3 regions of the Humibacter antri genome follow, and region 2 is predicted to be linked to each of the others. Evidence: predicted binding sites of a transcription regulator. Region 2 holds the regulator's gene; each other region holds the start of a gene.
What was found. Region 2 encodes LexA, which represses DNA repair genes until DNA is damaged. Its sites were predicted from a motif close to TCGAACANNTGTTCGA; they were not measured.
Positions count from the first base shown of each region.

Region 1 (6,940 bases), on a different contig from region 2:
TCGAGCATGATGGCGCGCAGACCGGAGGATTTCGCAGACCCGCAGGAACTTGCGGACTTCTACCTGCGTACGTCGGACTTCCCGTCCGGATTCCTCACGCAATACAAGCCGTCGATCATCACCGGCGAGCCGACGCACCAAGCGCTGGCGGTCGGGTTCCCGATCGGCAAGCGCTTCAAATCGGCCGAGGTGGTGGGTGTGTGCGATGGGAACATCCAGCATCTGGGTCACCACGCGAAGGCGGACGGACGCTGGCGCATCTACGCCTTCGCTGATGCAGGGACTGCGGGCGAACCGTCGGCTCTCGCCGATTGGGCAGGATGGCTGCAGGATGCCGCCGAGTCGCCACTGCGGCGGTTCACCCCTTCTGGCGACGACGTTGACGCAGTCTTCGACGTGAAGGCGATCTACCAGCAGAACTATGACGAGGTGGACATCGCGAAGGTGCCGGCCGTCTTCATGCCGCAGACCGGTCCTTTCGGCCTGACCGACTGGGAGAAGGTGTATGCGGCGGGGCCTGGCGAGGACATCTTCGACACACGTGAGCTGTCTCGTGACGGAGTCGTGGTGGTCGTGCGCCCGGACCAGTACGTCGCGCACGTTCTTCCGCTGACGGCCACCGATGAACTGACCGCCTTCTTCGAGGGCGTCATGCTGCAGCAGCCAACTGTGGTGTCGTCGCCGACGGTGCAGTAGTCGGTGACAACGCGGTAGGCGTGTGGTCGCGAACCCGGTGGCACGTACGTCGGGTTGGATGCGAGTCCAGCTGCACGTACGTCGTGATGCCCATGCCGGTGCGCAAGCCCGCCCTGCGGGGCTTCCCGCTACCTCGCACCGCCGACTGGCGTCGGTTCCGCGACCGAGCGCGCTCCGGGCGGTCGTCGCTTCGCGACTCTTCGGTGATGCGCCCATCCTGGTGACTTCGTGTGGAGCTCGATCGGAGTGCGAGCTGGATCAACGCTCTTCGGCGGCATCAGCAGGTACTGCGTATTGTCTCTGCTGATCTTCCAGCCGTTGTTGTGGAGCAGCAGATGGTGGAATCTGCAGAGCAGCACGCCGTCGGCGATGTCGGTCCGGCCGTGATCCGCGGCCCAGGCATCGATGTGGTGCGCCTCGGTGCTCCAGGGCGCCCGGTCGCATCCCGGCCAGACGCATCCTCCGTCCCGGGTGCGGAGCACGACGCGCTGCCGTCCGTTGAACAGGCGGCTCTCGCGACCGAGATCGAGTACATTCCCGGCCTCGTCGGTGTGAACGTCGATGGTGCCCGCGTTGCAGAGGTGCGTCTCGATGACAGAAAGCGGCACGGCGTCAACGCTCCCCTCGAGGTGTCCGATGCCGAAGGCAACTCCATCGGGCGCGTCATCGTCGCGGGTGACCATGACGCGAACGGCGGGTCGGTGCGTGCGGAGCGTTGTGGAATCATCCATTGCGGCGCCGCCGCGCAAGACCTCCATCATCGTGTCGAGTGCCAACTGTTCGTTGCTGCGCGGATCGGCGGCGAGCTCATCCGACCAGCGGCGGTCATCTTCGGAGACGAATCGCGGACCGCCTCGCCGCGGGCTCAGAGCAAGGTCGAGCAGCTGGGTCACGAAGACGCCGGACTCATCGTCGAAGACGGCATGTGCTGTCAGCTGACCATCGTGATTGCGGCGCATGGTCCAGGAGCGGTTGTCATACCGCCGCTGCCATCTTTCGCGCACGCCCAACGGGTCGATCTCATCACGCTTACGTCGTGCGAGACCGAAGAGCTCATCGACATGAGTCGACCTCGCCTCGTTGACGAGCGCACTCGCCGCGAGTCGCATCGCCTCAGCCTCGCAGGTCGCGTTCGGCTCCCCCAGTCCGCGAGCGATCGCATCGCCGGCAGCAGGCGACAGGATGCCGGCACTCACGGCTGCGACGATCGGGTGGCTCCAAGGAAGGGGAATGGAGTTCGCGGCGGAGCCCACACGCAGGTCACCTGCGTTGCCATCGGATGGGCCGCCCTCGGGTCCGTCGCCACCGAGTCCGTCGCTGTCTGACCCGCCACCATCGACGAGAAGCGCGCCGCTCATCTCCTTGGCACTCCGTCGCGCTCGTTCGGCGGCGTCGACTTCGCCCATGGCGCCACCCATCCGTACCTGACGGGATGCTTCGCCTCGGCTCGCGCCGGTAAGAGACTGCACGAAGCGAACCGCATTCTGGTGGCCGTTTCGTTGCGCGAGCCCGGCATGACCCAGAGCGCGCTCGGATCGCTTCGCCGCCACGCCGGCAGCGGCGGTGAGTACTGTGTCGAATTCCGCACGTGCGCGAGAGGCATCCGAGATCAATCGAGCCAGCACCTGGTCGGCGAGCGCGTCGATGGACTCGATCAGCGTGCGACCTTCTGCGCTCGTGCGTGTTGAATCGGCGCTCGCGCGAGTTGAATCTGCGCTCGCGTGCGTTGAATCGCGGTACCCGCCCGCGGAACCGGCATTGCCGCACGACAAAGCTGCACAGACACGAGAGGTCGTGTCCGTGAGCCGTTCGACGTTGCTGAGCATGCTCCCAATCTACGGCATAGATTCGAACATATCAACGACACGTACCGTTCCCTGTGCGGATCTACGGGAACTCCGATGCTGGGGACGGAAAGACTGTGTCGATCAGTGTCGAAGATAGGTCCAAATCGATGATCGTGCTCGACCGACTGCCGGTATGGACGCTTTTCGTCCCCACGGAGCCACCCGGAGACTTCTGCACAGACCATCGCAGTCGCGGGCATCCGCTGCTTCGCGATCGACATGATCGGTGCATGTACGACGCAATGCTGCAGACCTACGACGACGACACCCGACTGCCGTCAGTCGACCCCACACAACGCGAACTGGTGCTGCGCGAGGCCGGAATGGGCGCGCGGTCAACCGGCGTGACGCGGACCCACCTCGCCGATGCCACCCGCAGAGAGCCGGCCGACGAACTGGCGTACGGGCTCACGGGACACCTCGGTTCGAGGGTGCCGCCACGGCTTTCGGCAGGACGCGCGAGACGCGACGCAAGGTTGCCGAAAGCGGACGCGCAGCATGCGACGCGACGTCGCGCGACGGCCGCAGCACGAGATCCGGCGCCACGCAGGACGAGATCCGGCGCCACGTCGCACCAGGGCCGCGCCGTCGGGGGCCGGGTCACGCGGCGCGGCGCGCCCGGTTCTTCCAGGAGAGGATCAGCGCCTCGAGCTGTCCGTTCGGGAGGTCGCGCGGGTGGTGGGCGAGCTCGTCCGCGAACTGCTGCTGCTCGAGGTACGAAAGGTTCTGAGCCCACGGGAACGCAGAGATCACCTTGGCGCGGGCATCCATGATCGGCTTCGCCTTGGCGCGGCTCGGGCGCTTACGGCGAGGGGTCGTACTCGTGGAGGACTGCTCCGCGATACGGCTGGAGTTCTTCAACGATTCAGACATTTGTATCTATCAACACCACGAAGCGCAGTTTTATTCGGTTCATCCCAGTGATTTCGTCAGGTTTGTTCAGCATGCGTCCAAACGTGCCCGCCGCCAAGGGCTTGACGGGACGGCAGCTGCGTACAGTGCGGCGCCGGGTACGTCATCGACCGCCTCCTCCTTTTGCTGCTCAGCGGACAACGGGGGAGACTGGTTGCCATGACACACCCGGCGGCCGCCGACGCGGCGTCCGATTCCCCCATTCAGAACAGCACTCCCGAAGCATCCGAACACCCGACGGATGCCGCTTCGAAGCCCGACGAGCGCGGGTCGACGGCCGAGCAGCCCGACGGTTTCACGTTGTGGGCGGTGCTGAGACGCGATCCGCGGCGTCCACTCGACCTCGAAGAGTCGAAAGTCGAGCCGGCGACGTCGGAACTCACGTCCGCGGTGGCCGAGGTCGAGGCCGACGGCGTCACGGTTCGGGGCTTCTACGATGTCTCGGGGCTGAAGGCAGACGCCGACATCATGGTCTGGATGCACGGCCCGGTGGCGGAGCAGCTTCAGGCGTCGCTGCGCAGACTCAAGAGGACGACGCTGCTGGGCGACCTCCTCCCCACGTGGAACGCCATGGGCGTGCATCGCGGGGCGGAGTTCAACAAGGCCCACGTGCCGGCGTTCCTCGAGGGCATCGAGCCGCGGGAGTGGCTCACGGTCTATCCGTTCGTGCGCAGCTACGAGTGGTACCTTCTCCCCGACGCCGAGCGCAGTCGCATGCTTTCCGACCACGGTCGGAAAGGCGCGGCCTTCCGCTCGGTACTGGCCAACACGGTCGCCGCCTTCGCTCTCGGCGACTACGAATGGCTACTGCCGATGGAGTCAGACAATCTCGTCGATCTCGTCGACATGATGCGCGATCTCCGCGCGACGGATGCCCGCAGGCACGTGCGCAAAGAGGTTCCCTTCTATACGGGTCGGCGCATTCCTGTGACAGCCATTCCCGAGGTCTTGCAATGACGACATACGACGCGATCCTGCTCTCCAGCTTCGGCGGCCCGGAGGGTCAGGATGACGTCATCCCGTTCCTGCGCAATGTGACGCGCGGACGGGGTATCCCGGATGAGCGACTCGAAGAGGTCGCGCACCACTATCGCCACCACGGTGGCGTGAGCCCCATCAACGACCAGAACCGCGAGCTGAAGTCCGCCCTCGAGGCGGAGCTGACGCGTCGCGGCATCGACCTTCCGATCCACTGGGGCAACCGCAACTGGAAGCCGTACTTCACGGATGCCGTTCGCGAAGCACACGAGGCGGGTCACGATCGTCTGCTCGCCCTGGTCACCAGTGCCTATACCTCGTACTCGGGCGTCGGACAGTATCGCGAGGACTTCGAGCAGGCGCTGGCCGAGACCGGACTCACCGAGATCGTGTCGATCGACCGCATCCGCGAGTACTTCGACCACCCCGGCTTCGTCACGCCGCTGATCGAGGGTGTCGAAGCCGCCGTCGCCGAGCTCACCGCCGACGCAGGGGCGGGGCGTGGTGCTGACGGCTCCGCCGAAGCGGCAGCAGATGCGGTGACCCGCGATGAGATTCACGTGCTGTTCGTGACGCACTCCATTCCGTCCGCCGCGGCGGAGGCCTCCGGCCCGCAGTTCGGCACCGGCGGCGCCTACGTGGCGCAGCACTGCGCCGTGGCGCATGCCATCTCGGGTGCCGAGGCACTGAGCGCCCAGACACTGAGCGCCGAGGCACTGCAGGCGGCACGGAATTCGGCAGCGCGGGCAGCCCGAGCGATCGGCGAGGCGACGGGTCCGGATGCCGGCGCGGCGGTCGCAGACATCCCATGGTCCCTCGTCTACCAGTCGCGCTCCGGTGACCCGCGCACGCCCTGGCTGGAACCCGACATCAACGACGCCATCGCCGACCTCGCCGTCGACGGGCGCACGAAGGCGGTGATCATCGTGCCGTTCGGATTCGTCAGCGACCACATGGAAGTGATGTGGGACCTCGACAACGAGGCGGTCGCGACGGCCACTGAGAACGGGCTGCGGGCTGTGCGTGTGCCGACACCTGGCACGCAGCCGGCATTCGTCTCGGGTCTGGTCGATCTGATCGAGGAGCGACTGAACGACGTGCCTGCCGACCAACGACCGCACGTGACCGAGCTCGGCCCCTGGCCCGACCACGAGCCGGTCGGCGCCCGCAGAGAGAAGGTCGCGGCCCGATGACGGCGCTGCGGGTCGGAACACGTGGCAGCGCGCTCGCCCTGGCGCAGACGCGGCAAGTCGCCGACTCGTTGGCGAAGGCATCCGGTCTCGACGTCGAGCTGGTCACGATCACCACGCACGGCGACACGACGACGGAGTCGCTCTCGCAGCTGGGCGGCACCGGGGTCTTCACGTCTGCCCTGCGCGACGCACTGCTGCGCGGCGAGATCGACGTCGCCGTGCACTCGCTGAAAGACCTGCCGACCGCAGAGCATCCGGAGATCGTCCTCGCGGCCGTCCCGAGGCGAGCGGACGCCCGCGACGTGCTCTGCATCCGTCACGAGCTCCGTGCCCGTGACGGCCTCACACTCGCCACTCTGCCGGACGGCGCGCGCGTCGGTACCGGATCGCCCCGCCGGGTCGCGCAGCTGAAGTCGGTGCGTGCCGATCTGAACGTCATCGACATCCGCGGCAACATCGACACCCGCCTCGGCCGCGTCTTCGACGCTGTCGACGAGGAGCGGCGGCTCGACGCGATAGTGCTCGCTGCCGCGGGACTCAGCCGCCTCGGACGAGCCGATGCCGCGTCACAGCACCTCGAGCTCGCGGACTGGCCCACTGCTCCAGGGCAGGGAGCACTCGCGCTCGAGACCCGCCGCGAGAAGGATGCCTCGCCACAGGGTCGTGCGCTCGCCAAGGCGCTCGCAGCCGTGAACCACGCGACCACGCGGGCGAACGTCGCCGCGGAACGCGGGGTGCTCGCCGGCCTCGAGGCGGGCTGCGCCGCCCCGCTCGGCACGACGGCGCTGATCGAGGACGGCCTCCTGTTCCTCACCGCCTCCGTCTACAGGCCTGACGGCACGCAGCGCCTCACCTCGTCCCACGCCGCCAGCCTCGAGGGCAACGGTCAGGCCGCACTGCTGGAGGCCGCGAAGGATGCCGCGCAGCGCGTCGTAGACGAGCTCCTCGCCGGCGGAGCCGCAGAGCTGGCGCCGTTGGGCGACGGGGCAGCGGCCGGACAGGCCCCGGCTCGCGACGCGTCGGATGCGCGAGGCGGTGACGCCCGATGACCGCGGGCGCCACCGGCCCGATACCGACGCAGGGTCCGAAGCCGCTGGCAGGCTGGCGCGTGCTCGTGCCGCGCGGCGGACCCTGGGGAGACTCCGTCGCAGCAGACATCCGTTCGCACGGCGGCACGCCCGTCGTCGCTCCGATGATCAACTTCGCCGCCACCTCCGACGAGGCGGCGTTGGAGAGCGCGTTGGCGGCGCTCGCCGCGGGTGACTTCGACTGGGTGACCGTCACCAGTGCGACGACGGTCGACGTGCTGTCGGC
Region 1 covers NZ_BAAHAW010000002.1:32,358-39,297, reverse strand. The annotation lists gene ACYVDK_RS00885 (FAD-binding monooxygenase) at 1-696, shown strand, start outside; gene ACYVDK_RS00880 (HNH endonuclease signature motif containing protein) at 825-2,522, opposite strand; gene ACYVDK_RS00875 (hypothetical protein) at 3,144-3,416, opposite strand; gene hemQ (chlorite dismutase family protein) at 3,615-4,412, shown strand; gene ACYVDK_RS00865 (ferrochelatase) at 4,409-5,626, shown strand; gene hemC (hydroxymethylbilane synthase) at 5,623-6,675, shown strand; gene ACYVDK_RS00855 (uroporphyrinogen-III synthase) at 6,672-6,940, shown strand, end outside.
Region 1: ACYVDK_RS00880 (HNH endonuclease signature motif containing protein) is a predicted target of LexA. The motif match lies at 2,545-2,560, and genes of this name have one in related genera.

Region 2 (6,940 bases):
GTCGCGCACTGTCGCGAGCATCTCGCCGGAGTGCCGAAGCGCTGCCACGGCCGCCGTCTGCGTGAGAACGGAGAGGTGATACGGCAGCCGCACGAGACGGAGGGCGTCGGCCACGGCGGGGTCGGCCGCGAGGTAGCCGAGCCGCACACCGGCGAACGCGAACGCCTTGCTCATCGTGCGTGAGACGATCAGCCGCTCACGATTGGGAAGCAGGGTCAGTGCGCTCGGCGCTCCCTCGGGCATGAACTCCTGGTAAGCCTCGTCGACGACCACGATGCCGTCGGTCGCGCCGTAGACCGCTTCGACGACGTCCAGGCCGAGCGGCGTCCCTGTCGGGTTGTTCGGCGCGCACAGGATCACGATGTCTGGACGGCGTTCCCGCACCACGGTGGCCGCCTCGTCGGGCGTGACCGTGTAGTCCGGTGCCCGATCGGCCGCGATCCATCCGGTTCCCGTCCCGGCCGCGAGCAGCGGGTACATCGAGTAGGTGGGCGCGAACCCGAGGGCGCTGCGTCCGGGGCCGCCGAACGCCTGCATGATCTGCTGGAGCACCTCGTTGGAGCCGTTCGCCGCCCAGATGTGCGACGCATCCAGACCGTGTCCGAGGTAGCTCGCCAGGGCTTCGCGCAGTTCGACGAATTCCCGATCCGGGTAGCGGTTCGCGCCCTTCAGCGCTTCTCCGACCGACTCGAGGATGTCTGCCACGACGTCGCCCGGAATCGGATGCGTGTTCTCGTTGACGTTCAGCGCCACTGGCACAGGCGCCTGTGGTGCTCCGTACGGCGACTTGCCGCGCAGATCATCGCGGAGCGGAAGATCGGAGAACGAGGTCACGCATCAATGCTAGAGCGGACCTTCACCGGCTCGAGCCGTCGAACTCGCGCGGGATCGCCAGTCGCTCCCCCGCCTGCACCATGCTCGACGAGAGGCCGTTCAGATCGACGAACGCTAGGACCACATCCCGCGGGTCATCTCGCGGGGCCACACGTTGGGCGATGCTCCACAATGACTCACCCGACTGCACCGTCAGATGGTGGAATGACGCGCCCGAGGACCGGATGCCCGCCATGGCACCGCCACTGGCCAGAAGCGCGCCCCCGCCCATCAGGAGCGGCAGCACGATGAGCGCCGACAGCACGGCCCGGCCACGACGAGTGAGACGCGTGCGGACACGTGAGCGGCGTACATCGGCCGGCGCCTGCGAGCGAACCGGGGCGGCATCCAGGTGGCTCGTCGAGCCGTCCAGCGTCGAACGATTCGCCGTCGGACGGTTCCGTGCCGCGTGCGCGAGTGCGATGGTCGTCATGACGGTCTCCCTTCAGTCTCGAACCCGTGTTCCGAATCTATCTTCGATTCCTTCGGAATTCAACGGTATGTTCGGATCTCTTCGGTCCGAGTTGCCAACACGCTCGAACAGAATGGCCGATCCAGGTCGAAACCCGGATAGAGTTTCGATCTGTCAGGAACAACGTCAACACGCACCACCGACATTCGATCGAGGTGTGGTTGCGGATGCTCGCATCCCGCTACCTCACCGATTGAGCATGTTGAGCGGCACAGGCTCGAGCAGCTCCGCTGCGAGAAGCTGCGGCATCCGCCGCGGGAGACGTTCGAAACGTTCGTCGCAGACCGCGAACCACAAGGGCAGATCGCCGCAGCAGAGAGCAGCGTCGGCCGCCGATGACGAGAGGAAGAGCACGTGACCGACGTCGACCATGTACAGCACGACGGCCCGCAGCCGGATGATCCGCAACACGGAGCCGGAACTGCAGCTGCCTCGGCGCCTACCGCTCGCCGCAGCCGCGCAACGGAGAAGCCGCGCACGCGACGACGCAAGAGCCTCAGCGACAAGCAGCGTGCGATCCTCGAGGTCATCCAGCGTTCCGTGAGCCAGCGAGGATACCCGCCGAGCATGCGCGAGATAGGCGACGCAGTGGGTCTCGCGTCGCTTTCCAGCGTGGCGCATCAGCTGGGTCAGCTCGAATTGAGCGGATACCTGCGTCGCGACCCGAACCGCCCCCGTGCACTCGAGGTTCTGATCGATCTGCCGGAGAGCACGGGCCGCGCCGAGGCGACTGCCGACTTCGAGACCTCGATTCCCGTCGGGGACGCCACCATGGTGCCCATGGTGGGCCGGATCGCCGCCGGTGTTCCGATCACAGCGGAGCAGCAGGTCGAGGAGGTGTTCCCGCTCCCCCGGCAACTCGTCGGCAACGGTGAGCTGTTCATGCTGAAGGTGCAGGGCGAGTCGATGATCGACGCTGCCATCTGCAACGGTGACTGGGTGGTCGTTCGGCAGCAGAAGACGGCGGAGAACGGCGACATCGTCGCGGCCATGCTTGACGGAGAGGCGACGGTCAAGGTGTTCCGTCAGCGGGACGGTCACACCTGGCTGCTGCCGCGCAACTCGGCCTACGAACCGATCCTCGGCGACTTCGCCGACGTGGTCGGCAAGGTCGTCGCCGTGCTGCGCGCGGTCTGAGCGCCGCCCCTCGGCGATGCAACCGGCTCGATCCGGGTCGAGCACCGCTTCGGTGCTGCTCCGGAGAAGGTGGGGCGCGCCTGGACAGACGCTCTCGCGCTGCATCGCGGGGCACGATGATGCGGCTCGTGCACGGCGAGTTCCGCGACGCTTCCGAACACGACGCTCAGGGCCTGCGCCGAGCTCTCACAAAGCTCGACCGAGGCTCGCGGCGGATGCCGAGGGGCTGATCCAGCCGCAGGCATCCGCCGCCGTACGCTACGCCGGCTGCTTCTCGCGAACGGCCCGGGTCGCCTCGATGATGTTCCTCAGCGACGCCACCGTCTCGTCGTAACCACGCGTTTTCAGCCCGCAGTCCGGGTTCACCCACACCTGCCGCTCCGGGATGCCGCCCAGCGCCTTCTCGATGAGCTCGGTGACCTCGGCCACCGACGGCACGCGCGGCGAATGGATGTCGTAGACGCCGGGACCGATTCCGTGGTCGAATCCGCTGGCCTTGATGTCATCGACCACCTCCATGCGGCTGCGGGCGGCTTCGATGCTGGTGACGTCGGCGTCGAGGTTGCGGATCGCGTCGATCACGACGCCGAACTCGGAGTAGCACAGGTGCGTGTGGATCTGCGTCGCGTCGCCGACACCGCTCGTGGCGAGGCGGAATGAGCCGACCGACCAGTCGAGATAGTCCGACTGGTCCGTCTTCTTGAGCGGAAGCAGCTCGCGCAGCGCGGGCTCGTCCACCTGCACGATGCGGATGCCTGCGGATTCCAGGGCGGCGATCTCGTCGCGGAGGGCAAGCGCCACCTGCCGTGCCGTGTCGCCAAGTGGCTGGTCATCGCGCACGAACGACCAGGCGAGGATGGTCACAGGACCCGTGAGCATCCCCTTCACGGGCTTGTCAGTGAGCGACTGGGTGAACGTGGACCACTCGACGGTGATCGGCTTCGGACGCGACACGTCTCCCCACAGGATCGACGGCCTCGTGCACCGGCTTCCGTACGATTGAACCCAGCCGTTCTGCGTCACCGCGAATCCGTCCAGGTTCTCGGCGAAGTACTGCACCATGTCGTTGCGCTCCGGCTCACCGTGAACTATGACGTCGATGCCGATCTCCTCCTGAAGGTCGACGACGCGTTTGATCTCGCCCCGCATGAGCCCGAGGTACTCCGCCTCACTGATGACGCCCTTCGCGAACTGTGCGCGCGCACGCCGGATGTCGCCGGTCTGCGGGAACGATCCGATCGTGGTCGTTGGCAGCAGCGGGAGGCCGAGGGCGGCGTCCTGAGCCGCCAGCCTGATTGCATAGTCACCGCGCCGGAAGTCGGCATCGGTGAGCGCCCCGGCACGACCACGCACCGCACCGTCGCGCACCCCAGGCGCACCCAGCCGATCGGTGAGGGCTGCGGATGCCTGTGCCAGCTCGTCCTGGATCGCCTCGTGCCCGTCGTCCAGACCCCGTGCCAGCGTTGCCACCTGGACGACCTTCTGATCGGCGAAGGCGAGCCAGGACCTCAGCCGATCATCCAGCGCCGGCTCATCCTCGACATCGTGCGGCACATGCAGCAGCGAAGTGGACGTGGATGCCGCGATGTTGGGCGACAGTGCGAGCAACGACTCGAGTGCGCCGAAGGCGGACTCGAGGTCGCCGCGCCAGACGTTGTGCCCGTCGATCACACCGCCGACCACGGTCTTGCCGCGCAACGCGGCCTTGGTGTCGGCATCCAGCCCGGAGGGGATGCCCCCACGCACCAGATCGAGCGAGATCGCCTCGACATTCGTGGCTGCGAGAATCGGAAGGGCGTCGTCGAGGCCGCCGTATGGGGCCGCGACGAAGAGGCTCGGCCTGTCCGACGCGGCGCCCAGTGTCTCGTATGCGGTGCTGGCGGCCGCGAGCACGTCGGCTCGCGCGTCATCGAGGCTCTCGCTCACCAGTGCCGGCTCGTCCAGTTGCACCCATTCGGCGCCCGCTGACTTCAGCTCGGCGAGAAGTCGTACATAGGCCGGGAGCACATCCGCGAGCCGCGACAACGGCCGGAAGCCCTCGGGTGCGCCATCGGCGGGCTTGCTGAGCGCCAGGAACGTGACCGGGCCGACGATGACCGGGCGCGTGAGATATCCGTCCGCCTTGGCCTCCTCGAACTCGCGGACGAGTCGATCGGACGCCAGCCGGAACTCGGTGTCAGCGCCGATCTCCGGTACGAGGTAGTGATAGTTCGAGTCGAACCACTTCGTCATCTCCAGCGGGGCATCCTCGCCAGCGCCGCGGGCGATCGTGAAGTAGCCTGCGAGGTCGACGCGGCCCTGGGCATCCTGCAGCCGAGCGAAACGGGACGGGATCGCTCCGAGCGTTGTGGCGGCATCCAGCACCTGGTCGTAGTAGCTGAACGTCTCGGGGATGGCGGAGCCGGTCTTGCCGAGGCCGAGCTGCGAAAGCCGGTCACGCGTCGTACGACGGAGCTCGGCGGCAGTGGCCTCGAGTTCGTCCGAGGTGATCGTGCCCGCCCAGAAGGCCTCGACGGCCTTCTTGAGTTCGCGACGACGGCCGACGCGCGGGTACCCGACGATGGTGCCGGTCGGGAAAGTGGAGGAGGTCATGCGTTTTCCTTCTGTTTGCTGGCCTGCTGGGGTGGTGTGGTCGTGGCTGTTTCGGCGGTCGCCTGCTCCGCGGAATCCTCTTCGAGCGCGGACGAGTCGATCAGACCGCAGCGCTCGAGCACGGCGAGCGATGTCTGCGGCTGGTTGAAAGTGCAGAGATGAATGCCGGGTGCACCGCCCGCGACGAGCCGTTCGGCCAGGTTCGCGGCATGCTCGATGCCGATCTCACGTCTGCCCTCGTCGGTGGGCTCCACTTCGAGGCGGATGCTGAGATCGCTGGGGGCGTCCTCACCGTTCAGTTCGAGAATGCGCCGAAGTCGTGCCGGCGAGGTCACGGGCATGATGCCTGGCAGGATCGGCAACGTCAGCCCGGCGCGGCGTGCCCTCTCCACGAAGAAGAAGTAGTCCTCGGCATGGAAGAACAACTGGGTGATCGCGAGGTTCGCGCCTTGCGCCTGCTTGGCCAGCAGCGTGTCGATGTCTTGATCGATCGAACGCGAACGCGGATGCCCGTTCAGGAACGCGGCAACGGCGATCGTGACCCGCTCGCGCCTGCCCACCGCGCTAGCATGCGTCAACCCCGGAACCGGGATCTCGCGGTACGGGGCGTGTTCCGCCTGAATGCGGTGGATCAGCTGCACGAGTTCCGAAGCACTGTGCAGGTCGCCCAGCGGTCCATCCACCGGCACCCCGGTCGGCGGGTCGCCACGCACGGCGAGAAAGCGAGTCACGCCCGCAGCCAGGAACTCACGGATCATGCGCCCGGCCTGCTCGTGGGACGACCCGACGCAAGTGAGGTGCGCCATGGCCGGCACAGGAGTTGCCCGGGTGATGTGCCTGACGACGTCGAGAGACGAAGCGTGCGAGGAGCCGCCGGCACCGTAGGTGACCGAGATGAAGCGCGGCGCGACGGCGGCCAGACGCCGGATGGTACGGGGCAGGGCGCGCGCGGCCGCCTCGTTGCGCGGCGGGTAGAGCTCGAACGAGAAGGGTGTTCCCTTGGGACAGCGGCTGTGCTCCGGATCCAGGGCGTCACTGAAAAGCGCGGTCGGCGAGCCGTCGTCGAGGTGCTGTGCACTCATGGCGGCTCCCTGCTCGGGCGGCGCGGAGGCGATCGGTCGCAGGTCGTGGCCGAAGGCATCCGCACCGCAACTCTCGCGACCGCCGGTGCGGCGGCCACTCGGTCATGCGGCTCGGGGCGGGTGCCGGGCTCGGCTGTCGCTCCAGTCGAACCGGCCGACATCGGCCATGTTCGACGAACGTTTCGATCACAGTAACAAACGCGTGGCGCGAACGGATACTGCGTGTTACGCAGCGCTACATCGAGGTCCGCCGACTCGGTCGCGGCCGGTGTCAGCGCGCTCCGGCGATGGCCGGCGTCGCACGGAACGGATCGAAGACGGGCACGAACTCGGGAGCCACCTTCGCGGTGATGCGGGTGCCGTCCGGTTCGTACTCGGTGCGCATCACGCGTCCGCGCTCATGAAGGGCGGACACGAGATCTCCCCGGTCGTACGGGATCAACACGTCGATCTCGACGGATCGGTCAGGTAGCGCGCGCGCGATCGCCGCCAGCACCTCATCGACGCCTTCGCCACTGCGTGCGGAGGCGAAGATCGCCGCCGGCTCCAATCCGCGCAGTTCCAGGCGCCGACCGTCGTCGATGAGATCGGCCTTGTTGAAGACGACGAGCTCGGCGATGTCGCGCCCCCCGACCTCGCCGATCACGTCGCGAACTGTGGCGAGCTGCGCCGCCGGATCGGGGTGGGAGGCATCCACGACGTGCACGATCACATCCGCGTCGGCCACTTCTTCCAGCGTCGACCGGAAGGCCTCTACAAGCTGATGCGGAAGGTTGCGTACGAA
Region 2 covers NZ_BAAHAW010000043.1:55,783-62,722, reverse strand. The annotation lists gene ACYVDK_RS16640 (histidinol-phosphate transaminase) at 1-834, opposite strand, end outside; gene ACYVDK_RS16635 (LysM peptidoglycan-binding domain-containing protein) at 857-1,306, opposite strand; gene ACYVDK_RS16630 (hypothetical protein) at 1,532-1,756, opposite strand; gene lexA (transcriptional repressor LexA) at 1,700-2,482, shown strand; gene metE (5-methyltetrahydropteroyltriglutamate--homocysteine S-methyltransferase) at 2,741-5,074, opposite strand; gene ACYVDK_RS16615 (methylenetetrahydrofolate reductase) at 5,071-6,156, opposite strand; gene hflX (GTPase HflX) at 6,428-6,940, opposite strand, start outside.

Region 3 (6,940 bases), on a different contig from region 2:
GTGGCGAATCGGCTGCAGAGGCTGGCCGTCGAGCAGACCAGGTTGGGCATCCCGCTGATCTTCGGATTCGACGTGATCCACGGCCTGCGCACGATCTTCCCGGTGCCGATCGCGCAGGCGGCGTCGTGGGATCCGCATGGAATCGAGCAGGCGGAGTCGGTGGCGGCGCGCGAGTCGCGGGCCAGCGGCATCCACTGGGCGTTCGCACCCATGGTCGACATCGCACGCGACCCGCGATGGGGGCGCATCATCGAGGGCGCCGGCGAAGACCCGTTCCTCGGGGCGGCCGTCGCTGCCGCGCACGTGCGGGGGTTCCAGGGCGATCGTGGGCCCGAGAGCATCCTCGCCGGCCCGAAGCACTTCGCCGGATACGGCGCCGCTCGCGGCGGGCGCGACTACGACGATGCGGAGATCTCGGATTCCGAGCTGCACAACGTGTACTTGCCGCCGTTCCGGGCGGCTGTCGAGGCCGGCGCAGCCAACATCATGAGCGCCTACATGGACCTCAACGGCGTACCGGCCAGCGGCAATCGCTGGCTGCTCACCGAGGTGCTGCGCGGCGAGTTCGGGTTCGACGGGTTCGTGGTCTCCGACGCGAACGCCGTCAACTCGCTTGCGACACAGCACTTCGCGGCGTCGCAGACGGATGCCGCCGCACGCGCCGTCACCGCCGGTCTCGACATGGAGATGACCATGTTCGACCCGGCATTCGACACCCTGCCCGACGCCGTCGCGCAGGGCCTGGTCGAGGAGTCCGCGATCGACGACGCGGTGCGCCGGGTACTCACGGCGAAGTTCCGGCTGGGGCTGTTCGAGAGCCCGTATGCCGACGAAGCAGCTGTCGAGTCCGTGCTGTCGGATGCCGCTCATCGCGACCTCGCGCAGGTCGTCGCCGAACGCAGCATCGTGCTGCTGAAGAACGAGGATGCCGCGCTCCCGCTCGACGAACGTGCGCTCGCCTCGATCGCGGTGATCGGGCAGCTCGCCGACAGCAAGCGCGACACCCTCGGCCCGTGGGTGTTCGTGCACGAGACCGAGGAGACCGTGAGCATCCTCGAGGGCATCCGCGATCGGGTCGGTGACGGCATTCGGGTCGAGCATGCGCCGGGCGCGGGCATCCCGGCGAGAGTGTTCCCGTCGATGTTCGACCGTCAGGATCCGACGGTGGTGGCCACCCCGGCCGACTACGACGACGATGCCGAGATCGAGCGCGCGGTCGCCCTGGCGGCATCCGCCGACGTGGCCGTCGTGGTCGCGGGGGAGCGGCAGAACCAGATCGGCGAGAACGCGTCGCGGTCGACGCTGGACCTGCCCGGCATGCAGCTGGAACAGCTGCAGCGCATCGCCGCCACCGGCACCCCTATCGTGCTGCTGGTGATGTCGGGTCGCCCGCTCGACCTGCGCTGGGCGGATGCGAACATCCCGGCGATCGCACAGGTCTGGTACCCGGGAACCCGGGGCGGCGACGCCGTCGCGCGCATTCTCTTCGGGGATGTCTCGCCCGCCGCACGCCTGCCCTTCAGCTGGCCGCGCCACGTCGGTCAGGTGCCGATGATCTCGGCGCACCTGCGCACGTTCGCGCCCGACGATCAGGACAAGCGGTACTGGGACGAAACGTCCACGCCGCTCTACCCGTTCGGTCATGGACTCGGTTACGCCGACTTCTCGTACTCCGCCCCCCGCCTCGACCGCACGGAGATCTCCCTCGGCGACACCGTGACCGTGGCGGTCGAGGTCACCAACGCCTCCGATCGCCGCGCCGACGAAGTCGTTCAGCTCTACATCCACCAGCGCCACGGCACTTCGTCGCGACCGGTGCGCGAGCTCAGGGGCTTCCAGCGACTCACCCTCGACGCGGGCGAAACCCGCACCGTCTCCTTCAACCTCGGCCCCGCCGAACTGCGCTACTGGAGCGCCGCAACCCGCGACTGGGTGCAGGATGCCACGACGATCGACCTCGGCGTCGGCGGCGACTCGACCGTCGAGCTCGCGAGCCGGCTGGAGGTCAGAAGCCCGAAGCGTTAGATGACCGCGAGCGACCGCCGTCGGATTGCCGACCCCGTCGTCGACCCTCAGCTGCGAACACGTGGCGGGAACACCATCACTTCTTCATCGGCGGCGCATCGTTCGGTGCGAGGTACCCGCCGATCTGCCGGAACAGTGTGTCGGCGGCATTCGCATAGTTCCCCTGATCGTCGAAGGCGGCGGGCGTGAACGTGCAGGCGACGGCGATGGCGATCTTCTTCGACGGCAGATACGCCTCGGCGGCGCTATACCCGCTGAGCAGCGGATTCTGCAGCATCCACGGTCCGGAGCGCACCACTCCGAGGCCGTAGTTGTATCCGTCGACCTGCGTGAAGCATGAGCCGCCGCACACCGGCAGGTGCGTACCGAAACCGATCAGCTTGGAGTCGGTCATGGCGTGGAAGCTGTTCTTCGACAGCAGCTTGCCCGTGCCGATCGCCACAGCAGTAGTGGTCATATCGGTGATGTCGGTGGTCTCGGCCGCCCCGTCCGGCGTCCCCCATGCGGGGTTCCAGTACGTCGACTCCTCATAGAACGGTGTGCCCGCCGGTACCCCCAGTTGCACCCGCCGCTCGGAGCTGTAGGCGTGCAGGGTCGGACCGGGGAAGACCGCGGTCGAGTTCGCGACGGTGTGCTTCAAACCCATCGGGGCGAGCACCTTCTGCTCGAGCAGCTGATCCAGCGGCTTCTCGCCGATCATGGCGAGGATGTGACCGAGGATCATGAAGTTGGTGTGCGAGTAGCTCCAGTTGGTCCCCGGCGCGAATTCCAACGGTCGGTCGAAGGCGTACTTGATCCGTTCGTCGAACGTGAAGAGGTGGAACGGGTTCGTGTTGTACGCCGCAGTCCACCCCGGGTCCGTCTCGAAGTCGGGATAGCCGGATGTCTGGTTCGCGAGCATCTTGAGGGTGACCTTGTCGGCATCCGGGAGCTGCGGCATCCACTTGTCGATCGTGTCGTCCAGGGTCACCTTGTGCTCGTCGACATACTGCAGCAGCAGATTGCTCACGTATTCGAAGGCGACGGCACCATTGCGGAACTGCATGTCGGTCTTCGCGGGCACGCCGGTCATGGAGTCGCCGAACGCCTGCGTGGTGACCACCTTGCCGCCCACCGTGACCCGCACGATCACGGCCTTCAGGTGCTGCTGCGTCATGGCTGTCCGCACGATGGAGGCGATGCCCTTCGCCTGCGTCGATTCGGCCGCCGCAGAGGATCGGGGTGATGCCGTCGGTGTCGGCGATGTCGTGCAGCCGTTGAGTCCCGCGGCCACCGCCAGTGCGACGACGGTGGCACATCCGATCACTGCTCTTCGGGGAGATCGTCTCGTCCCACTCGAAACCGCACCTAGCACGATGCCTCCGCTCATCACCGGCGCAGCCATTGCAGTCTGCAGTCTTGACTGTATGACTCCCGGAGCGCAGTCACAGCAGGTCGGGCTCGCCTCATCCTGCTCCACAACGGGGGACACGGGGCACCGATCGACCGAACCGATAAACTGACGCACCCCGCCCCCTACCGCTGAGGAGTCCCTCCGTGCGAGTCACCGTGCTCCGTGCCAAGATTCACCGCGCGACGGTGACCAGGGCCGATCTGCACTACGTCGGTTCGTTGACGGTGGATGCCGACCTGCTTGCGGGATCCGGCATTCTCGTGGGCGAGAAGGTCAGCGTGGTCAACATCGACAACGGAGCGCGGTTCGAGACGTACGTCATCGAGGGCGAACCCGGCTCTGGCGTGATCGGCGCGAACGGCGCGGCGGCACGCCTTGTGAGCGTGGGTGACCGGGTGATCGTGATGGCGTACGGGTCGGTGAAGCTCTCGAAGGCCTCCGCGGTGCGACCGAAGGTGATCATGGTGGATGCGCAGAATCGCGTGCAGCACAGCGGCGATGATGCGGCGTTCCCGGTCACGTATCCGTCATGACGCGCACCGCCGACGTCCGACTGGGGCAACGGTCGTCGCGAGCGATGCAGACCGGATGTCCGGATAGGCTCGCAAGCGACGGTCGAACGGCGGTCGACGGATCGTGAGGGGGGCGGCATGCCCGACGAGCAGCGGAACGTTCCGACGCAGATCAACTTCGACATCGCAGCCGAGGTCGAAGCAGGCAGTTTCGCGGACTTCGCGAGCATCTGGCACACCGACAGCGTGTTCGTGCTCGACTTCGCGTCGCTGCGCGGTCCGGCCACCGAGACCCTCGACGAAGACGGCGAACCGCAGCGGTCGGTGAACGCGCGAGTCGTGACCCGAGTTCGCATTCCGCCCGAGCAGGTCTTCGAACTGGCGAAGGCGCTGACGCGCGAGCTCGAGCTGTGGGAACAGCAGACCGGCAAACGCTCGGGACAATAGCACTCGGGGCGGTGCGGCGGTCTGCACCTTCCGGCACGAAGCGGCGGCGGACAGGGTCAGCATTCAGGCCTGCACCGTGGCCGATCAGGCCTGCACCGTGGCCGATCAGGCCCGTACCGCGACCGATCAAGCCAGCACCAGATCGATCAGGCGCACCGCGACCGATCAGGCCCGGTCGAACCGCGTGCCGTTACCTTGCTTCGGCAGGATGCCGAAGATCACGCCGATCACAGACCCGGCGAACGGAATGAGCGTGAGCAGGAACCACCATCCAGCCAGGTTCGCATCGTGCAGCCGGCGCACGATCACTGCGATGGTCGGCACGATCACGGCGAGCGCGTACAGCCCGAACACGATGCCGATGACCGTGCTCCCCGTCGTGGGTCGGGGCGCGGATGGTCCCGCCAGACTGTTCGCCATCTCGACACCGATGCCCGCGAGCAGGAACAGCACGACGTTCAGCGCGTAGGCCCACCAGAACTCGCTGCGGCTCGCCCGGCCGTGGAACACCGCGTACTTCGTGAAGTATCGGGCGATGGCCTCCTGCGGCGTCGCTCGGTAGATCGGCTTGTCCGACGGATGCCTCGACGCGGCGATTTCCGCCGCGTCGACCGCATCCTGCGCGAAGTCATCAGCCCCGGTGCTCACGAACACATGCTGACATAGATGCGACCGAGCCGAGGGCCGAGCTTGCCTGACTGGCCGAGTCGACCGAGCATGTCGAGTCGTGCGGAGACGTGCAGAGGCGCGGAGATGCGCAGAGGTGTGGAGACGTGCGGAGGTGCGGAGACGTGCAGAGGTGCGGAGACGTGCAGAGGTGCGGAGACGTGCAGAGGTGCGGCGTCGAGCAGCGACGAGCATATGCGTGCCGCCGAGCGACCGTGCGCACTCAATCGATGACGCGGATCAGCTCCCACACGCCGGGATCAGCCAGTCGCACGTCGAACACGCGGGTGTCGTCGTCGTCGCTGGTGCCCTGAAAGCGCCACCCCTTCAGCGGTGTGGGCGGATGCGTGATCGCCGGGCTCAGGGGAACGCCGGGCTCGGGCCCGAGCCGAGTGGGAGTGTCGGTGACCCGGTAGCGGCGGCCGGCCCAGAACATCCGTCTCGGAACGCCGTCTTCATTGATCCAGACGGTGACGATGTCGGTGGTATGAGTGATGCTCACGGCAGACCTCCTCACGGATATGTCGAACAAAGCTTCGACGAAAGGAGAATAGATCAGATGCGCGCGACACGCCAAAGGGATCCTCCGGTCGAGGGCCGAGCGGCCGCGCTGAACCGTCTGAGAAGCCGCAGCTCGCGACGCCATCTAGCATCGGAGGGTGCCCTCCCCGATCTATGAGCTCCTGAACCTTGCCCGCACGATCGCCTGCGAGGCGGGCGACCTCGTCCGCGCCAGGCGTGAGGAAGGGGTCGAGGTTGCAGCGACGAAGACGGCCCCCGAAGACATCGTCACGGCGGCCGACCGCGAGTCCGAAGACCTCATCAGGGGACGCATAGCTGACGCCCGCCCCGGCGATGGCTTCTTCGGCGAGGAGAGCGACGCGAGCGCGAGCACCAGCGGGCTGACGTGGATCGTCGACCCGATCGACGGCACGGTCAACTACCTCTATGGCATTCCGGCCTACGCCGTCTCGATCGCCGCGGTGGAGGGCGACCCTGATCCGAATACGTGGCGCTCGCTGGCATCCGCTGTCGTCAATCCCGCCAACGGCGAGGTGTACACGGCGAGCGCGGGCGGCGGCGCCTACCTCGGGAGCAAGCGGCTGCAGGTGGCCACCGGAAAACAGTTGTCACTCGCCCTGCTGGGCACCGGGTTCTCGTACGACTCCCGCCGGCGGGGGCTGCAGGCCGAGGCGGTGAGCATGCTCATTCCGAGGGTGCGCGACATTCGCCGGATCGGTGCGGCCTCCCTCGACCTGTGCAACGTCGCGGCCGGGCGGTTGGATGCCTACTACGAGAAGGGCCTCAAGCCCTGGGACCACGCGGGCGGTGCGCTGGTCGCGACGGAGGCGGGCGCGAAGGTCGCCGGCCTGCACGGTGCGGCCGCGAGCCGCGCGCTGACCATCGCGGCGGAGCCGGGTCTCTTCGCGCAGCTCGAGCCGATTCTCGACGAGCTCGGCGTCGTCGACCGCTGAGCGGTCCGCAGGCGGCTGAGCCGCTCCGGCAGCTTGAGCCGCTCCCGTGGCTTCGGCCATTCCCGTGGCTTGAGCCACTCCGCAGCTTGAGCCGCTCGCGCAGGTTGAGCCGCTCGCGTGGGTTGAGCCGCTCGCGCAGGTTGAGCCGCTCGCGTGGGTTGAGCCACTCCCGCAGGTTGAGCCGCTCCCGTGGCTTCGGCCATTCCCGTGGGTTGAGCTTGTCGAAACCCGCAATCGGTTTCGCTCCCGGCCGCATTGCCGTCCCCTCGCTGCGCGTCTCGCCGGCACCGGCGTCTGGGACCCGAACTCAACCGGCGGATGCGGTTCGGCCCACGACCCAGACTGCCGTGTCGGCGGGCAGCTCCGCACCGTCGAGCCGTTTGCTCGCGACGATCACCTCGCCGACCGGGAGCGGAACGGAT
Region 3 covers NZ_BAAHAW010000020.1:9,224-16,163, reverse strand. The annotation lists gene ACYVDK_RS08885 (glycoside hydrolase family 3 protein) at 1-2,025, shown strand, start outside; gene ACYVDK_RS08880 (serine hydrolase domain-containing protein) at 2,102-3,331, opposite strand; gene panD (aspartate 1-decarboxylase) at 3,562-3,951, shown strand; gene ACYVDK_RS08870 (DUF3467 domain-containing protein) at 4,069-4,377, shown strand; gene ACYVDK_RS08865 (DUF805 domain-containing protein) at 4,543-5,025, opposite strand; gene ACYVDK_RS08860 (DUF6504 family protein) at 5,267-5,545, opposite strand; gene ACYVDK_RS08855 (inositol monophosphatase family protein) at 5,703-6,518, shown strand; gene ACYVDK_RS08850 (glycoside hydrolase family 13 protein) at 6,826-6,940, opposite strand, start outside.
Region 3: ACYVDK_RS08860 (DUF6504 family protein) is a predicted target of LexA. The motif match lies at 5,568-5,583, and genes of this name have one in related genera.